Linked DNA regions of Neorhizobium galegae. The protein of the gene in region 1 interacts with the protein of each later gene in a pairwise test. Links are inferred from orthologs where the notes say so. Each region holds a gene or a part of one and is shown on either strand. Other genes may lie near its edges. The genes, in order: LZK81_RS20800 and LZK81_RS11925.

Region 1 (11,004 bases):
GGACGTGTCAGCCACGGGCACAGTTTCCCTGTATTGCCATCCAAGCGCCAGACCCTACGGGAGAGGTGAATCAAGAGCTTGAAATCGTTTGATTTTTTTCAGAACCTGCAGAGCTCGCGCCCTACCCTTTCCGACTTTCGCGGTCCGTCTAGCATAGGCTGTAAGGACTCGCAACACGCCTGATAACGGAAAAAGCCGGACACGCAAGGGCTGAGAGCGATTTTATACCGGAAGCGGCAGGATTTTCGGCAGGCAACCGCCTGCAATCTTCGAATTATGCGTCAGATATAGTCGAAGAAGTAGGCGAGCGGCCCGCCGGCGAGCACAACTTGAAGTAGGGAAAATGCCATGTTTCTGGGAGTGAAGCCTCGATCCAGGGCACAGGACAGCAACCGCCCTAGGGCCGCAAATCCGAGCGCAATGCCAAGCGTCAGGTAGATCCAGTTCTGGGCGAGCATGATCGCCGCAACACCGAAGCCCAGATGATGGGCGCCGGCGGAGCGGACCGCGGCATAACCTTCCGGCCGCACCTCGCCGATCTGGAACGCCGTCAGGCGCAGAACGACGGCGGGAAACAGGAAGACGAGAAGACCGAGCACGGCAGTGGCCGCCGCACAGACAAAAGCCACCTGCTCGCCGAGTTCAGTGGGAAAATAGAGTTCCATGTCGCCTCGCATCATTCGAATCGCCAAGATTCTAGCGCAAGCGGTAAACAACTCGCAAAGAAGCTACAGAAAACTCTGCGGGTCGATATCGAGCTGGATCTGCACCGAACCGCGCTGTTTCGGGCCGTTTTCCAGCATCGCCCGCAGAAACGCCTGCATGTCGGAATTGCGCCGTCCATGTACCAGCAGCCGGAAGCGATGCCGCCCGCGCACCAGCGCCAGCGGCGCTTCCGCCGGCCCCAGAACCGAAATGCCCGTGACCTTCGGCGCAGCCGCCCGCAAGCCTCTCGCATGGATTTCCGCATCCGCACGGGTCTCGGCGGAGACGATCAGCGAGGCCAGCCGGCCGAACGGCGGCAGGATCGCCTTTTCCCGTTCGGCGATCTCGCGTTCGTAAAAAGCCCCGGCATCGCCCGAGACGATTGCCTGCATCACCGGATGCTGCGGCTGGAAGGTCTGCAGAAGGCCATGGCTCTTGAGACCGGTTCGCCCCGCGCGGCCGGTCACCTGGCTCAGAAGCTGGAAGGTGCGCTCCGCGGCGCGGGGATCGCCGTTGGACAGGCCGAGATCGGAATCGACGATGCCGACCAGCGTCATCAGTGGAAAATTATGGCCCTTGGCGACGAGCTGCGTGCCGATGACGATATCCGCCTCGCCCTTGGCAATCGCCTCCAGCTCGATCCGCATGCGCTTGACGCCACCGAGCAGGTCCGACGACATCACGATCGTCCGCGCCTCCGGAAAATGTTTTTCGACTTCCTCGGCAATCCGCTCGACGCCCGGCCCGCAGGCGACGAGATGGTCGAGCGTACCACATTCCGGGCAAGCTTCCGGCGTGCGTTCCGAATAACCGCATTGATGGCACTGGATCTGGCTCTTGAACCGGTGCTCCACCAGCCAGCTCGAACATTGCGGGCACTGGAAACGGTGGCCGCAGACGCGGCAGAGCGTCAGGGGCGCATACCCACGCCGGTTGAGGAACAGCAGCGACTGCTCGTTCCGCTCGAGAGTTTTCTTCATGGCCCGCAAAAGCACCGGCGACAGAAAGCCGCCGCGCTCCGGCGGGTGGCGACGCATGTCGATCAGATGCAGGTCCGGCATCGCCGCATCGCCGAAACGGGTCGGCAGGTGCACGGTGTTGTAGCGGCCGGCCAGACCATTGACCTGGCTTTCCACCGAAGGCGTTGCCGAGACGAGCACGATCGGAAAATCGCCGATCCGGGCGCGCACCACCGCCATGTCGCGGGCATTGTAGAAGACCCGGTCCTCCTGCTTGTAGGCGGGGTCGTGCTCCTCGTCGACGATGATCAGGCCGAGATCCTCGAACGGCAGGAACAGGGCCGAACGGGCGCCTGCCACAACCTTCACCTCCCCGGTCACCACCCCGCGCCAGACCTTTTCACGCATGCGGGGGGCAAGATCCGAATGCCATTCGCCGGGCTTGGCGCCGAACCGCTCCTGGAAACGTTCGAGGAAGCTTGAGGTGAGCGCGATTTCCGGCAGCAGGATCAGCACCTGTTTGCCGCGCCTCAAGGTTTCGGCGATGGCCTCGAAATAGACCTCCGTCTTGCCCGAGCCGGTCACGCCGTCGATCAGCGAGGTGGAGAACCCGCCTGCCCGGATCGATTCCAGGATCTCCACTGACGCCTGTTTCTGCGGCCCCTCGATACGCGGGCTCGTATAGTCCGGATCGGGCCTCGCCACGACCGGCGGCGGGGCTAAAAAAACCGTCTCGAATATGCCCTGCGCGGTCAGTCCATCGACGACGCTCATCGAGACGCCTGCAGCATGCGCCAGCCCGCTGCGTGTCCACGGGATCTCCTCCTCACCGGCAAGATCGAGCACCCGGGCACGCGCCGGCGTCAGCCGCTCCGGCTGGCCGCCGAGATAGCGCAGGCCTTCGACCATCGGCTCGGGATCGAGTGCTGCCGGTGCGCGGATCGCCATGCGCGCCACAAGACCCGGCGGCGACAGCGTATAGCTCGCCACCCAATCGACGAAATCGCGCATCTCCTTGGAAAGCGGCGGGCAATCGAAGACAAGCGTGAGCGGCCTCAGCTTCTTGGGGTCGAGCTTGTCGTCACTGTCGCCGTCCCAGACGACGCCGATCAACTGCCGCGGGCCGACCGGCACCTGAACCACCGAACCGGGCTCCACATGCACACCTTCCGGCACGGCATAGCTATAGGCGACCGGCACCGGCAGCGGCACCAGAACCGGCACCACCCTCACCAATGACGGCGCTTCAAACAGCGAACCGAAGAGATCGGACGAATCTATGCCCATGGGCGGCGACCATGCCCAAACCCGGAACAAAAGGGAACCCTAAACAGGATCACTCATCCTCGTCTTCGTGGTCGATGACGCCGGTCAGCCGCATGCCGTCGATCCAGGTGGCGCCTTCCTTTCGGATCACCCGCCGCGGCCGCGTGCCGCAACGCTCCTGGACGGCGGAGGCAAGCAGTTCCGAATGGGTGACGATCCAGATCTGGCTGTGGCGCGCGGCCTGCGCGATCATGTCGGCGAGCGGCGCCAGCATGTCCGGGTGCAGGCTCGCCTCCGGCTCGTTGAGTGCGATCAGCGGCGGCTGGCGATAGGACATCAGCGCCGCGGCGAGCCCGAGGAAACGGATCTGGCCATCGGAAAGCTCGCGCGGCTGAAAAATCCGTTTGGGGAAATCGGGAAATACCAGACCAAATTCCGCATATTCACCCGGCTCAGGCACTTGCAGTTTCGCCCCGCCAAGAGCTGCAGCAACGGCGCTGTCGAGCTCCACCGTGTCCCCACGGGTGTGGACGAGCGTCGCGAACACCGCCGCCATGTTACCGCCGTCCTGATCCAGCAGCGGCGAGGTAACGGCAAGGCAGGGCTGCCGCAGGGCGGAATCCCGATCCGTTCGAAAACCATGGAAGAACCGCCAGCCGTCGATCAATCGCCGAAAAGCGCCGACTTCCGGATAGTGGCCGGCATCGCCGAGCAGCGCGATTGCCGTTTCCGAGGTCATCGCCTTTTCGGGATACTCCTCCATCCGGCCGCTTGTCCCGCGCACCATGATCCCCGGCCCGGTGCGTTTCATCATCGTCACGGGCCGCGAACCGGTTTCAACGACAAGCTCCTCTTCCTTCACCTGCGGCTCGAAGGCAAAGCCCGCGGCATCGATAGGCGGACGAAGCCCCGCCTCGACCCGGTAGCGGAACGTCACCGCCCGCTCGTCATCAAGAACCTCGACTTCGAGCTTGATGCGGAAATTCTTCTCCTGACGGCGCTGCCCAGACCAGAGCGCAGACGCCATGCCGCCTTCGGCAGCGATCTCATAGGCCAGATTTCCGCGCACCGCCGCCTGCACCAGCTGCAGCGCACGGTAGAGATTGGATTTGCCGACGCCGTTCTCGCCGATAAACAGATTGACGCCGGCCAGATCCATCCGGATCGAGCGCAGCGAGCGATAGTTGGCGGCAAACATCGAGCGAAGCAGCATGCGCTACTTCTAACCGAAGAGCCGGATGGAAAAAATACCGCTGAGCCCCGGCTTCACGCCGCCGACGCCGTCTGCGCCTTCTCGGCGGGCTTGAACACCGCATCGCCATCGGCGGCAAGCTCGAACACCGTGTGCTGTTCCAGCGCCTTGGTGACCTCCGTCATATCGCCATCCAGCGCGCTCGGCGGGATCATCTGACCGACGGTGAAATCGAAATGGTCGCCCTTTTTGTTCAGCAGCTCGTAGAACACCGTCATGTCGCGCAGTTCCGTCGACCACTTGGCGAACCAGTAGAACAGGCCGGAATTGCGGGCCCGCATGTGGATCGGCAGGATCGGCAGATTGTACTTGCGGGCGAGGCTGACGGCGGATGTCTTCCACGGGCGCTCGTTCAGCCTGCCGTCCGCCCAGTAGGCGATGCGCCCCGAGGGAAACAGCACCATGACCTTGCCGTCCGCGATCGTCTTGTTGGTGAGCACCAGCGTCTCGCGGGCCTTGAGCTTGGTCTTGTATTCCTCCCGCCATTCGACGGGGATGATCATCTCGGAAAAACGGGGATTGACGCGCACCGCGTCGCGGTTGGCGAACACCATCATGTCCGGACGGCGCGACTTCAGGAGGTCGAAGACGGCAACCCCGTCGGCGATCCCGGTCGGATGGTTGCTGACGAGAATGAAGCCTCCCTTTTCGGGAATGCGCTCCGCATTGGCGACCGTCACATCCAGCTTCAGGAGGTCGCTCATGTATTCGAAGCATTGGAAGCCGCTGAGCGTCGAGATGTCGTTGGCGAATTTGATCGCCCGTCCATAACGCAGCAGCGTGTAGAGAAACGGCCGCATCACCGGCCAGAGCGGGTTCTGGACGATCCGCTGGCCGCGTTCGGCGATCAGTGTGTCAACGATGTGACCGGGTCTGCCTTGTGAAACGAGGGCGATTGTTTCCGCGAACTGTCCAAAAGTGGTCGTAGAATCACGGCGCGCCATAGAAACTCCCGCAGGCAGGACCTGCTTGGTATGGCAGCCCCGTATGATCGAACGATGACATCGTTACCCACGACTAAGGCAGTCTTAGGGATTTCGTAACGCCGTCCAGAGCAATCTGGGGCGCAACCAATCCAAATTCAACGGGGCCGACAGTGAATGAGCTGCTGATTATCGCCGCACCCGATCTCGTGGAAAAACGTCGCGAATGGCTGGAGAGCCTGGCAAACGAACGCCGGCTGTCGGACAACACGCTCGATGCCTATGAACGCGATACGCGGCAGTTTTTGACGTTTCTGACCCGACATCTGGCAGGTCCCGCAAAAATTTCCGATATCCACACCCTGCGCCCGGCCGACCTGCGCGCCTTCCTGGCTGCGCGCCGCCGGGACGGTTCCGGAGCAAGGTCGCTCGGCCGGCATCTCGCGGGGCTTCGTTCATTTCTTCGTTATCTCGAGCGCAAGGGCCTGGTGAACGCCGCAGCCGCCGGTGCCATCCGCGCTCCGAAGCAGCCGAAGTCCCTGCCAAAGCCGCTGACCGACCGCCAGGCGCTCAACCTCGTCACGACAGGTGCCCAACTGCAGGAGGAGCCGTGGATCGCCGCCCGCGATGCCGCCGTGCTGGCCCTGCTCTACGGCTGCGGCCTTCGCATCTCCGAGGCCCTGGGTCTCAGACCAACGGACCTGACGCCGGGCGCGACAACTCTGCGGATCACCGGCAAGGGCGGCAAGACCCGCCTCGTGCCGCTGCTGCAGGCGGTGTTCGATGCCGTCGCCACCTACAGGAAACTCTGCCCCTACCATCTGGAAGCCGAAAAGCCGCTGTTTCGCGGCGCTCGCGGCGGCCCACTGCAGCCGGCGATCATCCAGCGGGAAATGCAGAAGCTCAGGAGCGCCTTCGGACTGCCGGAGACGGCAACGCCGCATGCGCTGCGGCATTCCTTCGCGACCCATCTGCTCGCCGGCGGCGGCGACCTGCGCACCATCCAGGAACTGCTCGGCCATGCCAGCCTTTCGACGACCCAGGTCTATACCGGCGTCGATTCGTCGAGGCTTCTGGAAGTCTACGACCGTGCCCACCCCCGTGCGTAGCCCCTAGATCTGCCTGAACGAAGTTTTAACCAGTTGCGTTAAGCGCTTATGCAGCCGCCATCGCTAACATGTCGGCAACTTTCAGACGGATGACATGATGACTCCCGCCTTTGCCTCCTCCACCGGCGCTTTGATCAAGCGCGCCCAAGGTTTCGTGCTGTGGCTGATCGCGGCTGCCCACGTCCTGGCGCTTGCCTCTTTCCTTCTCGTCCTAGGCTCACTGTCCCCTGCACGGGCGGAAACGCCCGCATGCGACGGCCGGAACCTCCTCGAAGAGATGAAGGCCGAAAAGTCACCGCTCTACGAGCAGATCGTCGCAGAAGGCGCCAAGGTGCCGAACGGCAAGGGCATATTCTGGAAGATCGAGAAGGACGGGCTGGCACCATCCTATCTGCTCGGCACCATGCACGTCTCCGACCCGCGGGTGCTGAAAATGCCGCTCGGCGCTGCTGAAGCCCATTCCAAGGCAAAGACGATCATCATCGAGTCCGACGAGGTGATCGACGAAAAGAAGGCCATGGCCGCGATGCTGGCGAAGCCGGAACTGATGATGCTGACGGATGGCAGCACGATCGATTCGCTGTTGCCGAAGGAAGACGTCGCGCTACTCGAAACCGGTCTGAAGGCGCGCGGAGTGCCGCTCTCGGCGGTCTCGCGCATGCGGCCGTGGATGCTGATGGCGCTCGTTTCCGTGCCGGCCTGCGAGCTTGCCCGCAAGGCCCAGAACGTCGCCTTCCTCGACAAGAAGATCGCCGAACAGGCAACGGCCGAGGGCAAGCCCGTCAAGGGCCTGGAAACGCTCGAAGAGCAGGCGGCGGCGCTGAACGCCATCCCGATCGAGCTGCACCTCAAGTCGCTGATCGAAACCATCAAGCTCGGCAAGCGCGTCGACGATGTCTTCGAGACGCTGACGGAAGTCTATCTTTCCGGCGAGATCGGCCTTGCCATGCCGATGCTGAAAGCCGTCGCACCCGACGGAACCGAGGACGAGGCCGGTTATGGCGACTTCGAAAACCTGGTGGTCAGCAAGCGCAACCATGTGATGGCCGATCGGGCAGCCCCAATCCTCGATCAGGGCGGCGCCTTCATGGCCGTCGGCGCTCTTCACCTGCCCGGCGAGGAAGGCCTTGTCGAGCTCTTCCGGAAGAAGGGCTTCAAGGTGACGGCGGTCAATTGACACCGCCCATCCTTCATCGACCACTCGTCATCCGCTTCAGCACATCGGTCTTCCAGTAGAACTGGTGCACCAGCGCGCCGCCGATATGGGCGACGATCAACGTCCACATCAAAAGTTTCAGCGGTCCCGCATGGGCGAAGCCGGCTGTCGCGTTGCCGAAGAACCAGGCGCCGATGCCGGCAAGCGGCATGGCGACAAAAAGCGCGTAAAAAGCCCAGTGGCTGATCTTCGCCACCACCCGCAGGAACGGCGGCTCTTGTCTTGGCTCCGGCGGCACACCTTGCACCAGCCGCAGACAGAGCCGGATCAGGCCGAGAACCAGAACGCTGATACCGACATAGGCATGGATGTTGGCCGCGCTCACCTGTTCCGGCGTCAGCGCCTGGCCGCGGAACATCAGCCGCGCGGCAGTCTCCACCGCATCGGTGAAAAGCAGGTTGAAGAGGATCAGCGCCGCCATTAGCCAATGCAGGATACGCTGAGGCAAGGTGAACGAGAGAGCCATTTCTCGGCCTTTTCAGAAGATTGGAACAATGGGATCCAGTCTATGGCCGTTTGCCGGAGGCTCAAGCGAAAGCGGCAAGCCTGTCCAAGATTTAATCCTGGAATTGACCGATCGCAATTCCAGGCCGTGTGTTCGGCTGGTAGCGATGAACGTTATCGTCCGCTGCGGACAATTGCACCGAAGGCGCTGCTCGGTGTAAAAATTCCGGCCGCTTGATCTTGGAGGAGACGCGACATGGATCGATTTACCGGTGGTTGCCTGTGCGGCAACGTGCGAATTGTAGCGTCGGGACTGCCGTACCGGGTCGGCCTCTGTCATTGCCTCGACTGCCGCAAGCATCATGGAGCACTTTTCCACGCTTCCGCGATATTTCCCCAGGATGCGGTGACGGTCGATGGCGAGACACGCGATTACGCCGGCCGGTTTTTCTGTCCCCGCTGCGGCTCCTCTGTTTTCGCACGCACCGCGGACGAGATCGAAGTCAACCTCGGATCCCTGGATGCCCCCGACCAGCTGATGCCAACCTACGAAAGCTGGATCATCCGCCGCGAGTCCTGGTTGCCGCCGTTTCCGCTCACGAGACGATACGAACGCGATCGTGATGCCACGGGCCGCTTCGAGGGGTAGATCGCACTAACGGCGAAAGGGCAGGACAATGTCCCACCCTTCCTGATCATACTGGCATGAAAGCACCAGACGCGCTCACATATGGATCGGCTTGAAGAAGGTCGCGAGTGCGGCTTCCTTGACGGCCTCCGACATGGTCGGGTGGGCATGGCAGGTGCGGCCGAGGTCTTCCGAGGAGCCGCCGAATTCCATCAGCACGGCGATCTCGTGGATCATCTCGCCGGCGCCGAAGCCGACGATATGGCCGCCGAGAACCCGGTCGGTGTCCTTGTCGGCCAAGAACTTCACGAAACCGTCCGTCGCCAGCATGGCGCGGGCGCGGCCGTTCGCCGTGAACGGGAACTTGCCGACCTTGTAGGCGATGCCTGCAGCCTTCAGCTCTTCCTCGGTCTTGCCGACGGACGCGACTTCCGGCTGGGTATAGACGACGCTCGGGATGACGTCGTAGTTCACATGGCCATGCTGGCCGGCGAGGATTTCCGCCATCGCCACACCTTCGTCTTCCGCCTTGTGGGCAAGCATCGGTCCCTTGACCACGTCGCCGATCGCGTAGATGCCTTCGACATTGGTCTTGAAGTGGCCATCGATCTCGACGCGGCCGCGATTGTCGAGCTTGACGCCCGCTTCTTCCAGGCCGAGGCCTGCGGTGTAGGGCTTGCGGCCGGTAGAGATCAGCACGACGTCGGCTTCCAGCGTCTGGGCGTCACCACCCTTGACCGGCTCGTAGGTGACCTTGGCGCCATTGGCGGTCTTTTCGACGCCGGTGACCTTGGCATCCGTGCGGATGTCCATGCCCTGCTTGGCCATCATCCGCTGGAACTGCTTGGAGACTTCGCCGTCCATGCCGCCGAGCAGCTTGTCGAGATATTCGATCACGGTGACCTTGGCGCCGAGGCGCGACCAGACCGAACCGAGCTCCATGCCGATGACGCCGCCGCCGACCACGATCAGATGCTGCGGCACCTTTTCGAGCGCGATGCCGCCGGTGGAGGAGATGATCACCTTCTCGTCGATCTCGACATTGACGCCCGGAATGCCCGCAACGTCGGAGCCGGTGGCGATGACTATGTTCTTGGTCTCAAATTCCTGGACCTTGCCGTCGTCGCCGGTCACCGAGACCTTGCCGGCCGAGACGATCTTGCCGGTACCGATGAAGCCGTCGATCTTGTTCTTCTTGAACAGGAAGGAGACGCCGTCGACGTTCGACTTCACGGTCGCGTCCTTGTGAGCCATCATCTTTTCGAGATTGAGTTTTGGCGCGGAGACCTCGACGCCGAGCGCATCCATGCCGTGGGCGGCGTGAGCGAACATCTCGGAGGCGTGCAGCAGCGCCTTGGAGGGGATGCAGCCGATGTTGAGGCAGGTCCCGCCATAGGTGGCGCGCTTTTCCACGACCGCGACCTTGAGGCCGAGCTGGGCGGCCTTCACCGCGCAGACGTAACCGCCGGGGCCGCTTCCGATGACGACGACATCATAAGCCATAGTTCTTTTTCCTTCTCTTCATCTCTTAGCGCCCGCCGCTCACGTCGAGTATGGCGCCGGTTACGTAGGAAGCCGCTGGCGACAGAAAATAGAGGACGGCATCCGCCACTTCTTCCGCCCTGCCCGGCCGTTGCATGGGAACGCTGGACGCCATATCGCGCGCCCGGTCCGGCAGGCCGCCGGACGCGTGGATATCGGTGTCGATAATGCCCGGGCGGATCGCATTGACGCGCACGCCTTCGGTCGCGACTTCGCGCGCCAGGCCAATGGTCAGCGTGTCGATCGCCGCCTTCGAAGCTGCGTAATCGACATATTGTCCCGGAGAGCCCAGCTTGGCAGCCATCGACGAGATATTGACGATCGCGCCACCCTTGCCGCCGTGTTTCGTCGACATGCGGCGCACCGCCTCTCCGGCACACAGGATCGAACCGGTGACATTGACCCGCATCATTCGCTCGATGCGTTCGGCGCTCATCTCGTCGATGCGCTGCGGCATGTCGACGATCCCGGCATTGTTGACCAGCCCGTCCAGCCGCCCGAAATGCCGATCGACCGCCTCGAACATCGACACGATCTCGGCGGCATTGCCGACGTCCGCCTGAACCGTGATCGCCTCGCCGCCGGCGGCCTCGATTTCCGAAACCACCTTTTCGGCTGCCTTCCGATTGGATGCGTAGTTCACCGCCACGCGCCAACCACGGCTGGCGGCCATGAGCGAGACCGCCGCACCGATGCCGCGGCTTCCGCCGGTCACCAGAAGAACAGGGTTTTCGCTCATGCCTTGCATTCCTTGAACTCGTAAAGGTCCCAGGGGACCTGTTTCAGACCGCTCTTGCCCCACAGCGTCGAATGTCGGATCGACGGGCCGAAACCCGGCATCAGGATCGCGTCCGGCGCCGGGGTATTCGCCGCGCCCAATATGTCGATATGGCCGGTCGCCACATCAAGGGCATAGGGCACGCCGGTCCAGACGGTGCAGGCCCAGAAGTTCGGCGCCGG
Region 2 (10,059 bases), 1.8 Mb from region 1 along the record:
TCCTCCGGCTTTTTATTTTGTCAGGTTTTTGATTGAGGTGCGGCCTATTCCGCCGCACCCTCATCCGTCGGACCCGCTTCCGGGGCGGCAGCGCCGAGATCACCGGTCTCGCTGACGATTTCCTCCGGCAGGCCATTGCCGTTTTCCTCGTCGCCTTCCGGCTCGCTGATACGCTCGACCGAGACAACCTTCTCGTCCTTGGCCGTCGAGAAGATCGTGACGCCCTTCGTGGCGCGGCTGGCAATGCGGATGCCGTTGACCGGCACGCGGATCAGCACGCCGCCATCGGACACGAGCATGATCTGGTCGTTGTCCTCGATCGGGAAGGCGGCGACGAGTTCGCCGATCTCCGCGGTCTTGGACGTATCGGTAGCGCGGATGCCCTTGCCGCCGCGGCCCGAGGTGCGGAAGTCGTAGGAGGACGACCGCTTGCCGAAGCCCTTCTCGGAAACCGTCAGCACGAACTGCTCGCGGGCCTTCAGTTCCTCGTAACGCTCGTCGGAGAGCTGTCCCTCCTCGGTGACTTCCTCACCCACGAGAGCGATATCCTCCTCGTCGACACCTGCGGCACGCCGTTCGGCAGCCGAGCGCTTGAGGTAGGCCGCACGCTGCCAGGGCTCCGCGTCCACATGGCCGACAATGGTCATGGAGATGATGCGGTCGCTTTCGCCGAGCGTGATGCCGCGTACGCCGATCGAATTGCGGCCGGCAAAGACGCGCACGTCGTCGACGGGGAAGCGAATGCACTGGCCGAGCGCGGTGGTCAGCAGCACGTCGTCCTGATCGGTGCAGGTCTCGACGGAGAGGATTTCATCGCCCTCCTCCTCCAGCTTCATGGCGATCTTGCCGTTGCGGTTCACCTGCACGAAGTCCGACAGCTTGTTGCGGCGAACGGTGCCGCGGGTCGTCGAGAACATCACGTCCAGGTTCTCCCAGGTCGTTTCGTCCTCGGGCAGTGGCATGATCGTGGTGATGCGTTCGCCGGGCTCCAGCGGCAGCATGTTGATCAGCGCCTTGCCGCGCGACTGCGGCGTGCCGATCGGCAGGCGCCAGACCTTTTCCTTGTAGACGATGCCGCGCGAGGAGAAGAACAGAACCGGCGTGTGGGTATTGGCCACGAACAGGCGCGTGACGAAATCCGCGTCGCGCGTCGCCATGCCGGAACGGCCCTTGCCGCCGCGACGCTGGGCACGGTAGGTGCCGAGCGTGACGCGCTTGATATAACCGAGATGCGAAACCGTGACGACCATGTCCTCGCGGGCGATGAGATCCTCATCGTCCATTTCGAGGCCGCCCTCAAGGATCTGCGTGCGGCGCGGCGTGCCGAATTCGTCGCGGACGGCAATCAACTCGTCCTTGACGATGGTCTGGATACGAAGACGCGATGACAGGATATCGAGATAATCGCTGATTTCCGCGCCGATCTTGTTCAACTCGTCGCCGATTTCGTCACGACCGAGTGCGGTCAGGCGTGCGAGACGCAGTTCGAGGATGGCACGCGCCTGTTCCTCGGACAGATTGTAGGTGCCGTCCTCGTTGATACGGTGGCGCGGGTCGTCGATGAGGCGGATCAGCGCATCGACGTCCTGAGCCGGCCAACGACGGGTCATCAACTGCTCGCGCGCCGTCTGCGGATCGGGTGCGCGACGGATCAGGAGAATGATTTCGTCGATATTGGCGACCGCGATCGCAAGGCCCACCAGGACGTGGGCGCGTTCGCGAGCCTTGCGCAGCAGGTATTTCGTGCGTCGGCTAACCACTTCCTCACGGAAGGATACGAAGGCGCGCAGCATGTCGAGCAGCGCGAGCTGTTCCGGCTTGCCGCCATTCAGCGCCACCATGTTGCAGCCGAAGGAGGTCTGCAGCGGCGTGTAGCGATAGAGCTGGTTGAGGATCACGTCCGCATTGGCATCGCGCTTCAGCTCGACGACGACCCGGTAGCCCTGGCGGTCGGATTCGTCGCGCAGGTCGGAAATGCCCTCGATGCGCTTTTCACGCACCAGCTCGCCGATCTTCTCGACCATGGTCGCCTTGTTCACCTGAAAGGGAACTTCGGTGATGATGATCTGCTCGCGATCACCGCGCATCGGCTCGATTGCTGCGACGCCGCGCATGATCACCGAGCCGCGGCCGGTCTCGTAGGCGGAACGGATGCCGGACCGCCCCAGGATCAGGGCGCCTGTCGGAAAGTCCGGACCGGGAATGATTTCCATCATTTCCGGCAGTTCGATCGCCGGATTGTCGATCAGGGCGATGCAGCCGTTGATCACTTCCACCAGATTGTGCGGCGGGATATTGGTCGCCATGCCGACGGCGATGCCGCCTGCGCCGTTGACCAAAAGGTTCGGGAATTTCGCCGGCACAACGACAGGCTCGGACAGCGTGCCGTCGTAGTTGTCGCGGAAATCGACGGTTTCCTTGTCGAGATCGTCGAGCAGGGCGTGGGCCGCTTTCTCGAGGCGGCACTCGGTGTAACGTTCGGCCGCCGGCGGGTCGCCGTCGATCGAACCGAAATTGCCCTGACCATCGATCAGCGGCAGGCGGAGCGACCAATCCTGGGCCATGCGCGCCAGCGCGTCATAGATCGCCGAGTTGCCGTGCGGATGGAATTTACCCATCACGTCCCCGGTTACACGGGCGCATTTAACGTATTTCTTGTTCCAGTCGATGCCCAGTTCCGACATGCCGTACAGGATGCGCCGGTGGACCGGCTTCAGTCCGTCGCGGACGTCAGGAAGGGCGCGGCTGACGATGACGCTCATGGCGTAATCGAGGTAGGACCGCTGCATCTCTTCCATGATGGAAATGGGTTCGATGCCTGGAGGCAGCTTTCCGCCGCCGGGTGTGCTTTGCTCAGTCAAATCGGATCACGATCTCTGTTCGGAATCAGTTTCTTTTTTATAGCGGAAAGCGGTTCCGAGCGCCAATTTCCACAATGGTTTTGAACAGCTTTTGCGGCTTTAACACGGCTTTTGGACAAGGTCGAAACATGCCGCGACGCTGACGGGGTGGGCTTTCTTTCGCTGCCGGCCTGTCCTAACAATCTTCGCATGCGACTGCAAGGATTGCAGCCTGACAGGGAGAGGATATGGCGACCCCCGATATGCTGGTCAATGCCCTGACCACGATGCTCGTGACACTCGACCCGCCCGGGCTGGCGCCGGTCTTTCTGGGCCTGACCGTCGGCATGACCGCCCTCCAGCGCCGCCAGGTCGCGTTCCGAGGATCGCTGATCGCCTTCGGCATCCTCGCCGTCTTCGCGCTGTTCGGTTCGAGCGTGCTCGGGCTGCTCGGCATTTCGATCGGGGCCTTCCGCATCGCCGGCGGCCTGCTGCTCTTCTGGATCTCCTTCGAAATGGTGTTCGAGAAACGCCAGGAGCGAAAGGAGAAGACATCCCAGGCGGCGATCACCATCGACCACATCCACAATATCGCGGTGTTTCCGCTGGCGCTGCCGCTGATTGCCGGGCCAGGCGCGATCTCCGCCACCGTCCTGCTTTCCGGCACCCTGCCCGGCATTGTCGACCGTGCGCTCTTCATCGGTGTCATCGCGCTGATCATGCTGCTCGTCTACGCGACGCTTCTGGTCGCCGAGCGGCTCGACCGTTTCCTCGGCGTCACCGGAAGGGCGATCCTCACCCGCCTGCTCGGCGTCATCCTCGCGGCACTCTCCGTTCAGTTCGTCGTCGACGGGGTGCGCTCGGCCTTCAATCTTTAGGTCTCAGTCTTTAGGTAAGACCCAGCCTTAGGTAAGACACGGACGACAGAGCGGAATTTTCTGCTAAAACGCGATTCATCTCACCTCACTCGAAGGTCTCCATGATGCGCCGCCTGTTGCGCCGGCTCCTGCCGGAAGCCACCCCCGTCAGCCCCAGGGAAAGACTGCGCGCTGCACTGGGCGCGCTCGCGGGAATTCTGGTGACGGGCCTGCTGGGAAGCCTGGCTTTGAAGGTGGATGCAACGCTTCCGGCGCTGGTCGCCCCCATGGGGGCTTCGGCCGTGCTGTTGTTTGCGGTGCCTTCCAGCCCGCTTGCACAGCCGTGGTCGATCCTCGGCGGCAATACCGTCGCCGCCCTTGTCGGCGTGACCGCCGCTCTTTTGATAACCGACCCATTCCTGGCCTCGGCGGTGGCGATCGCCGTTGCCATCGCCGCGATGATGACGCTTCGGTGCCTGCATCCCCCAAGCGGGGCGATCGCGCTCACCGCCGTGCTCGGCGGGCCGACGATCCACGAACTCGGATACGGCTTCGTGATCTGGCCGATCGCCGGCAATTCGCTGGCCCTGCTGCTGATCGCGTTGGTCTTCAACAATCTGACGGGACGTCGGTACCCGCACGCGGCCAAGCCGGCGACGGCCGATCACGGCACGACCGATCCCGCCTCGATCCAGCGCATCGGCTTCACCTCTTCCGACCTCGACGATGTCCTGAAAGAATACGACGAGTTCCTGGATATCGACCGCGACGACCTAGAAACGATCCTGCGGCGGACGGAACTGCGCTCCTATCGCCGGCGTGCCGGCCATCTCGATTGCGCCAGCATCATGTCACGCGATGTGGTGGCGGTGGCTCCGGACAATTCGCTGAAGGAGGCGCACGACCTGATGCGCGCCCACCATTTCAAGGCCCTGCCGGTCACCAACGACAGGGCGGAAGTGGTCGGCATCGTCACCCAGACCGATTTCCTCGATAAGGCGAACTGGACGAGAGGGCGGCCAAAAATCGGATTTGCGCAGCGCCTGCGCCTGGTTCTGTCGGGCGCCAGCGCGCCGAACGACACGGTCAAGGACATCATGACAGCGCCGGTCAAGACGGTTGGCCCGGCCACGCCGATCGCAGACGCGATCGTCATCTTCGCCGAAGAGGGATTGCACTACCTGCCGGTAACCCGGGAGAACAACAAACTGGTCGGCATTCTCTCGCAATCGGACGTCCTGGTCGCGATGCTCGCCGACAAGGCGGCCGCCTGATCGATAATTCAGGCAGCTGCCGTTTCAGAAATCGATGGCGACCGACCGATCAGAACGGGATGTCGTCGTCGAGATCGCGCGAGAAATTGCCGCCAGCCGGCTGACCGCCGGAGGACTGACCGCCACGGCTCGCACCGCCCGCCGCAGGCCGGCGCTCGTAATCGTCACCGCCGCCGAAGTCGTTGCCGCCGAAATCATTGCCGACACGATTGCCGCCAGCACCACCACGGTCGCCGCCGCCCTCGCCGCGGCCATCCAGCATGGTCAGCGTCGAGTTGAAGCCCTGAAGCACGATTTCCGTTGAATAGCGGTCGTTGCCGGTCTGGTCCTGCCACTTGCGGGTCTGCAGCGCGCCTTCGATATAGAGCTTGGCGCCCTTCTTCACATATTGCTCAACGACCTTGCAGAGACCTTCGTTGAAGACGACGACCGTATGCCATTCGGTCTTCTCGCGGCGTTCGCCATTGTTGCGATCACGCCAGGTTTCGGACGTGGCAATGCGAAGATTGGCGATCGGCCGGCCGTCCTGCGTCCGGCGGATTTCAGGATCAGCCCCCACATTCCCCACCAGGATTACCTTGTTCACACTACCAGCCATATTCATCACCTCATCTGCCGCCCGGTAACGGCACCAAAAATCAATCGCGGCACTCTAGCCCATCGGGCCCAGCCATTGGGTTTTTGCGATCTTTAATCCACAGGCAAATTTGTTCTTTATTTGTTCTATTTTATTCTTATAGTGCTGTCAACCGACTCGGGAACGGCATTGCATGGCAGCAGTTTCGTCTCGACAGTCGTGGATCAATCACTACATAAGGGCCTTCGATCCTCCCGAGAGCATGAAGATGAGCGAACTGAAGAGCATTTCCATACGTGGTGCGCGCGAGCATAATTTGAAGGGCATCGACCTCGATTTGCCCCGCAATTCGCTGATCGTCATGACCGGCCTGTCCGGTTCGGGCAAGTCTTCGCTCGCCTTCGACACGATCTATGCGGAAGGCCAGCGGCGTTATGTCGAAAGTCTTTCGGCCTATGCGCGCCAGTTCCTGGAAATGATGCAGAAGCCGGATGTCGACCAGATCGACGGGCTTTCCCCGGCGATCTCGATCGAGCAGAAGACGACGTCGCGCAATCCGCGCTCGACGGTCGGCACGGTCACCGAAATCTACGACTATATGCGCCTGCTTTTTGCGCGCGTCGGCGTGCCTTATTCACCGGCGACGGGCCTGCCGATCGAGAGCCAGACGGTCAGCCAGATGGTCGACCGCATCCTCGCCTTCGAGGAAGGCACGCGTCTTTATATTCTGGCGCCGATGATCCGCGGGCGCAAAGGCGAGTACAAGAAGGAACTCGCCGACCTGATGAAAAAGGGGTTCCAGCGCGTCAAGGTCGACGGGCAATTTTACGAGATCGCCGACGTTCCGGCGCTCGACAAGAAATACAAGCACGATATCGATATCGTCGTGGACCGGCTCGTGGTCCGCTCCGATATTGCCGCGCGTCTGGCCGACAGTCTCGAAACCTCGCTGAAACTGGCAGACGGGCTGGCGGTCGCCGAGTTCGCCGACAAGCCGCTGCCGCCGGAAGAGACTTCGGCCGGCGGATCTGCGAACAAGTCTCTCAACGAGACGCACGAACGGGTGCTGTTCTCTGAAAAGTTCGCCTGCCCCGTTTCCGGATTCACCATTTCGGAAATCGAGCCGCGGCTGTTTTCGTTCAACAATCCCTTTGGCGCCTGCCCGACCTGCGACGGCCTTGGCTCGCAACAGAAGGTGGACGAGGCGCTGATCGTACCGGAGCCTGCCCGCACGCTGCGCGACGGCGCGATTGCGCCATGGGCGAAATCCACGTCTCCCTACTATAACCAGACGCTCGAAGCACTGGGCAAAGTTTTCGATTTCAAGCTGTCCAGCCGCTGGAACGAGCTTTCTGCGGAGGCCCAGAAAGCCATCCTCGAAGGCACCGAGGAAAAGATCGAATTCCACTATGCCGACGGCGCCCGCTCCTACAAGACGGTCAAGAATTTCGAAGGCATCGTGCCGAACCTCGAGCGCCGCTGGAAGGAAACAGATTCCGCCTGGGCGCGCGAGGAGATCGAACGGTACATGTCGGCAGCCCCCTGCCCGGCCTGCAACGGCTATCGCCTGAAGCCGGAGGCACTCGCTGTAAAGATCAACAAGCTGCATATCGGCCAGGTCACCGAGATGTCGATCCGCATCGCGCGCGACTGGTTCGAGGTGCTGCCGGAACAGCTGAACGCCAAGCAGAACGAAATCGCAGTCCGCATTCTGAAAGAGATCCGCGAACGCCTGCGGTTCCTGAACGATGTCGGCCTCGATTATCTCAGCCTGTCGCGAAATTCCGGCACGCTCTCCGGCGGCGAAAGCCAGCGCATCCGGCTTGCCTCGCAGATCGGCTCGGGCCTGACCGGCGTGCTTTACGTGCTCGACGAACCGTCGATCGGCCTGCACCAGCGCGACAATGCCCGCCTGCTCGATACGCTGAAACACCTGCGCGACATCGGCAATACGGTGATTGTCGTCGAGCATGACGAAGACGCGATCATGAGTGCCGACTACGTGGTCGATATCGGCCCGGCAGCCGGCATCCATGGCGGACAGGTGGTGGCCGAAGGCACGCCCAGCGAGGTGATGGCCAATCCTAAATCGCTGACCGGCAAATATCTGTCAGGCGAGCTCGGCGTGCCGGTACCGGCGGAGCGCCGCAAGCCGAAGAAGGGCAAGGAAATCAAGGTTTTTGGCGCCCGCGGCAACAACCTGAAAAATGTCACCGCCGCCATTCCGCTCGGCGTGTTCACCGCTGTGACAGGCGTGTCCGGCGGCGGCAAGTCGACCTTCCTGATCGAGACGCTTTACAAATCCGCCGCGCGCCGCGTCATGGGCGCCCGCGAAATCCCCGCCGAGCACGACAGGATCGACGGTTTCGAGCATATCGACAAGGTGATCGATATCGACCAGTCGCCGATCGGCCGCACGCCGCGTTCGAACCCGGCCACCTATACCGGCGCCTTCACGCCGATCCGCGACTGGTTTGCCGGCCTGCCAGAGGCGAAAGCCCGCGGCTACCAGCCGGGCCGTTTCTCGTTCAACGTCAAGGGCGGCCGCTGCGAAGCCTGCCAGGGCGACGGCGTCATCAAGATCGAGATGCACTTCCTGCCGGACGTCTACGTCACCTGCGACGTCTGCCACGGCAAGCGCTACAATCGCGAAACGCTCGACGTGACCTTCAAGAGCAAGTCGATCGCCGACGTGCTCGACATGACGGTCGAGGAAGGCGTCGAGTTCTTCTCGGCGGTTCCGGCGGTGCGCGACAAGCTGCAGTCGCTTTTCGATGTCGGCCTCGGCTACATCAAGGTCGGCCAGCAGGCCAATACGCTTTCGGGTGGCGAGGCGCAGCGCGTCAAGCTAGCCAAGGAACTGTCGAAACGCTCGACGGGACGCACGCTTTATATCCTCGACGAGCCGACGACCGGCCTGCATTTCCATGACGTCGCCAAGCTTCTGGAAATGCTGCAGGAACTGGTGAACCAGGGCAATTCCGTGGTGGTCATCGAACATAATCTCGAGGTCATCAAGACCGCCGACTGGATCATCGATATCGGCCCGGAAGGCGGCACCGGCGGTGGCGAAGTGATCGCGGCCGGCACGCCCGAGCAGATCGTCAAGGAAAAGCGGTCCTATACCGGCCATTTCCTGAAGGAACTGCTGGAGCGGCGGCCGGTCAAGAAGGTGGAAGCGGCGGAGTGAACCTCCGCACAAGGGAGGCAATTCATGACCAAAGCCGGCACTATTCGCACGGGCATCGGCGGCTGGACCTTCGAGCCGTGGGAAGGCACGTTCTACCCTGAAAAACTGGCCAAGAAAAAACAGCTCGAATATGCCGCAAGCAAGCTGAAGGTCATCGAGGTCAACGGCACCTATTACGGATCGCAAAAGCCCGAGACCTTCGCCAAATGGGCATCGGAAGTGCCGGACGGCTTCATCTTTTCGCTGAAGGCGAGCCGCTTCACCACCAACCGCAAGGTTTTGGCCGAGGCGGGAGAATCGATTGAGAAGTTCCTGACCCAGGGCCTGACCGAGCTTGGCGACCATCTCGGGCCGCTGCTCTGGCAGTTCGCGCCGACCAAGAAGTTTGAGGCCGACGATTTCGAGGCCTTCCTGAAATTGTTGCCGAACAAGCTCGATGGCTTGAAGCTGACCCATGTGGTCGAGGTCCGCAACGACAGTTTCAAGGTGCCTGAATTCATCGCGCTGCTTTCGAAATACAACATCGCGCCCGTCTGTGCCGACCATTTCGACTATCCGATGATCGCGGATGTCACGGCGGATTTCGTCTACGCGCGCCTGCAGAAAGGGTCGGACGACATCAAGACCTGTTATGCGGAAGAGGATATGAAGGCCTGGGCGAAAAGGCTGGAAACCTGGGCGGAAGGCGGCGTGCCGGACGATCTGCCGCTGGTTGACGAGAAGCGTGAAGTCAAGAAGAAGCCGCGCGACGTCTTCGCCTTCTTCATCCACGAGGGGAAGGTGAACGCGCCCTATGGCGCGATGGCGATGCGCGAACTCCTCGAAAGCCGACGCTAGGGATCCAGCCCGATGCCGGCATGGGCGGCGAGGTCCTCGGCCGTCATGCCCCTGCCCGCCCGCTTTCCGGCTTCTCCATGCAGGTAGACGCCCGCAGCGGCCGCCTCGAAGGCGGGCATGCCCTGGGCGAGCAATGCGCCGATCATGCCGGCCAGAACGTCGCCGGAACCGGCAGTCGCCAGCCACGGCGGTCCGTTGGTATTGATGTAAGCGCGACCGTCGGGGCCAGCGATCACCGTATCGGCGCCCTTGTAGACAATGGCAGCGTGAGCGCGGGCGGAAGCCGCCACCGCCTTTTCCACCTTGCTCAGGTTGTCATCCGCGGCGATGTCGGGAAACAGGCGGGCGAATTCGCCCTCGTGCGGCGTCAGCACCAGATGGGGCTCCCCGCCGGCAAAGGCATCGAACAAATCTGAGGGCTTTTCCTTGAAGGAGGTAATTCCGTCCGCGTCGAGCACCAGCGGCCGATCCTTCAATGCCAGCG

The links.
Region 2: the proteins of LZK81_RS20800 (region 1) and LZK81_RS11925 interact in binary tests that used the Escherichia coli proteins (3 or more experiments, as listed by UniProt). The link is inferred for Neorhizobium galegae from one-to-one orthologs.

The regions. Positions count from the first base shown.
Region 1 is NZ_CP090095.1:4,219,978-4,230,981, forward strand. Bases 341-3,279 are described here. They hold LZK81_RS20800 (primosomal protein N'), read right to left. Parts: upstream 2,952-3,279; coding sequence 729-2,951; downstream 341-728. Other genes in these bases: LZK81_RS20795 (DUF4345 domain-containing protein), read right to left, coding at 341-680; LZK81_RS20805 (AAA family ATPase), read right to left, coding at 3,001-3,279. Outside these bases: LZK81_RS20790 (F0F1 ATP synthase subunit delta), read right to left, coding at 1-21; more of LZK81_RS20795, read right to left, coding at 282-340; more of LZK81_RS20805, read right to left, coding at 3,280-4,143; LZK81_RS20810 (GNAT family N-acetyltransferase), read right to left, coding at 4,197-5,126; LZK81_RS20815 (tyrosine recombinase XerC), read left to right, coding at 5,279-6,214; LZK81_RS20820 (TraB/GumN family protein), read left to right, coding at 6,312-7,391; LZK81_RS20825 (cytochrome b), read right to left, coding at 7,405-7,896; LZK81_RS20830 (GFA family protein), read left to right, coding at 8,131-8,523; lpdA (dihydrolipoyl dehydrogenase), read right to left, coding at 8,599-10,005; LZK81_RS20840 (SDR family oxidoreductase), read right to left, coding at 10,031-10,783; LZK81_RS20845 (hypothetical protein), read right to left, coding at 10,780-10,965; LZK81_RS20850 (hypothetical protein), read right to left, coding at 10,949-11,004.
Region 2 is NZ_CP090095.1:2,371,351-2,381,409, forward strand. What follows is about bases 3,796-6,694. They hold LZK81_RS11925 (single-stranded DNA-binding protein), read right to left. Parts: upstream 5,570-6,694; coding sequence 5,021-5,569; downstream 3,796-5,020. Other genes in these bases: LZK81_RS11920 (HPP family protein), read left to right, coding at 3,823-4,971; uvrA (excinuclease ABC subunit UvrA), read left to right, coding at 5,817-6,694. Outside these bases: gyrA (DNA gyrase subunit A), read right to left, coding at 45-2,861; LZK81_RS11915 (MarC family protein), read left to right, coding at 3,089-3,718; more of uvrA, read left to right, coding at 6,695-8,738; LZK81_RS11935 (DUF72 domain-containing protein), read left to right, coding at 8,763-9,575; LZK81_RS11940 (NAD(P)H-hydrate dehydratase), read right to left, coding at 9,572-10,059. UniProt on the Escherichia coli protein: Plays an important role in DNA replication, recombination and repair. Binds to ssDNA and to an array of partner proteins to recruit them to their sites of action during DNA metabolism. Acts as a sliding platform that migrates on DNA via reptation.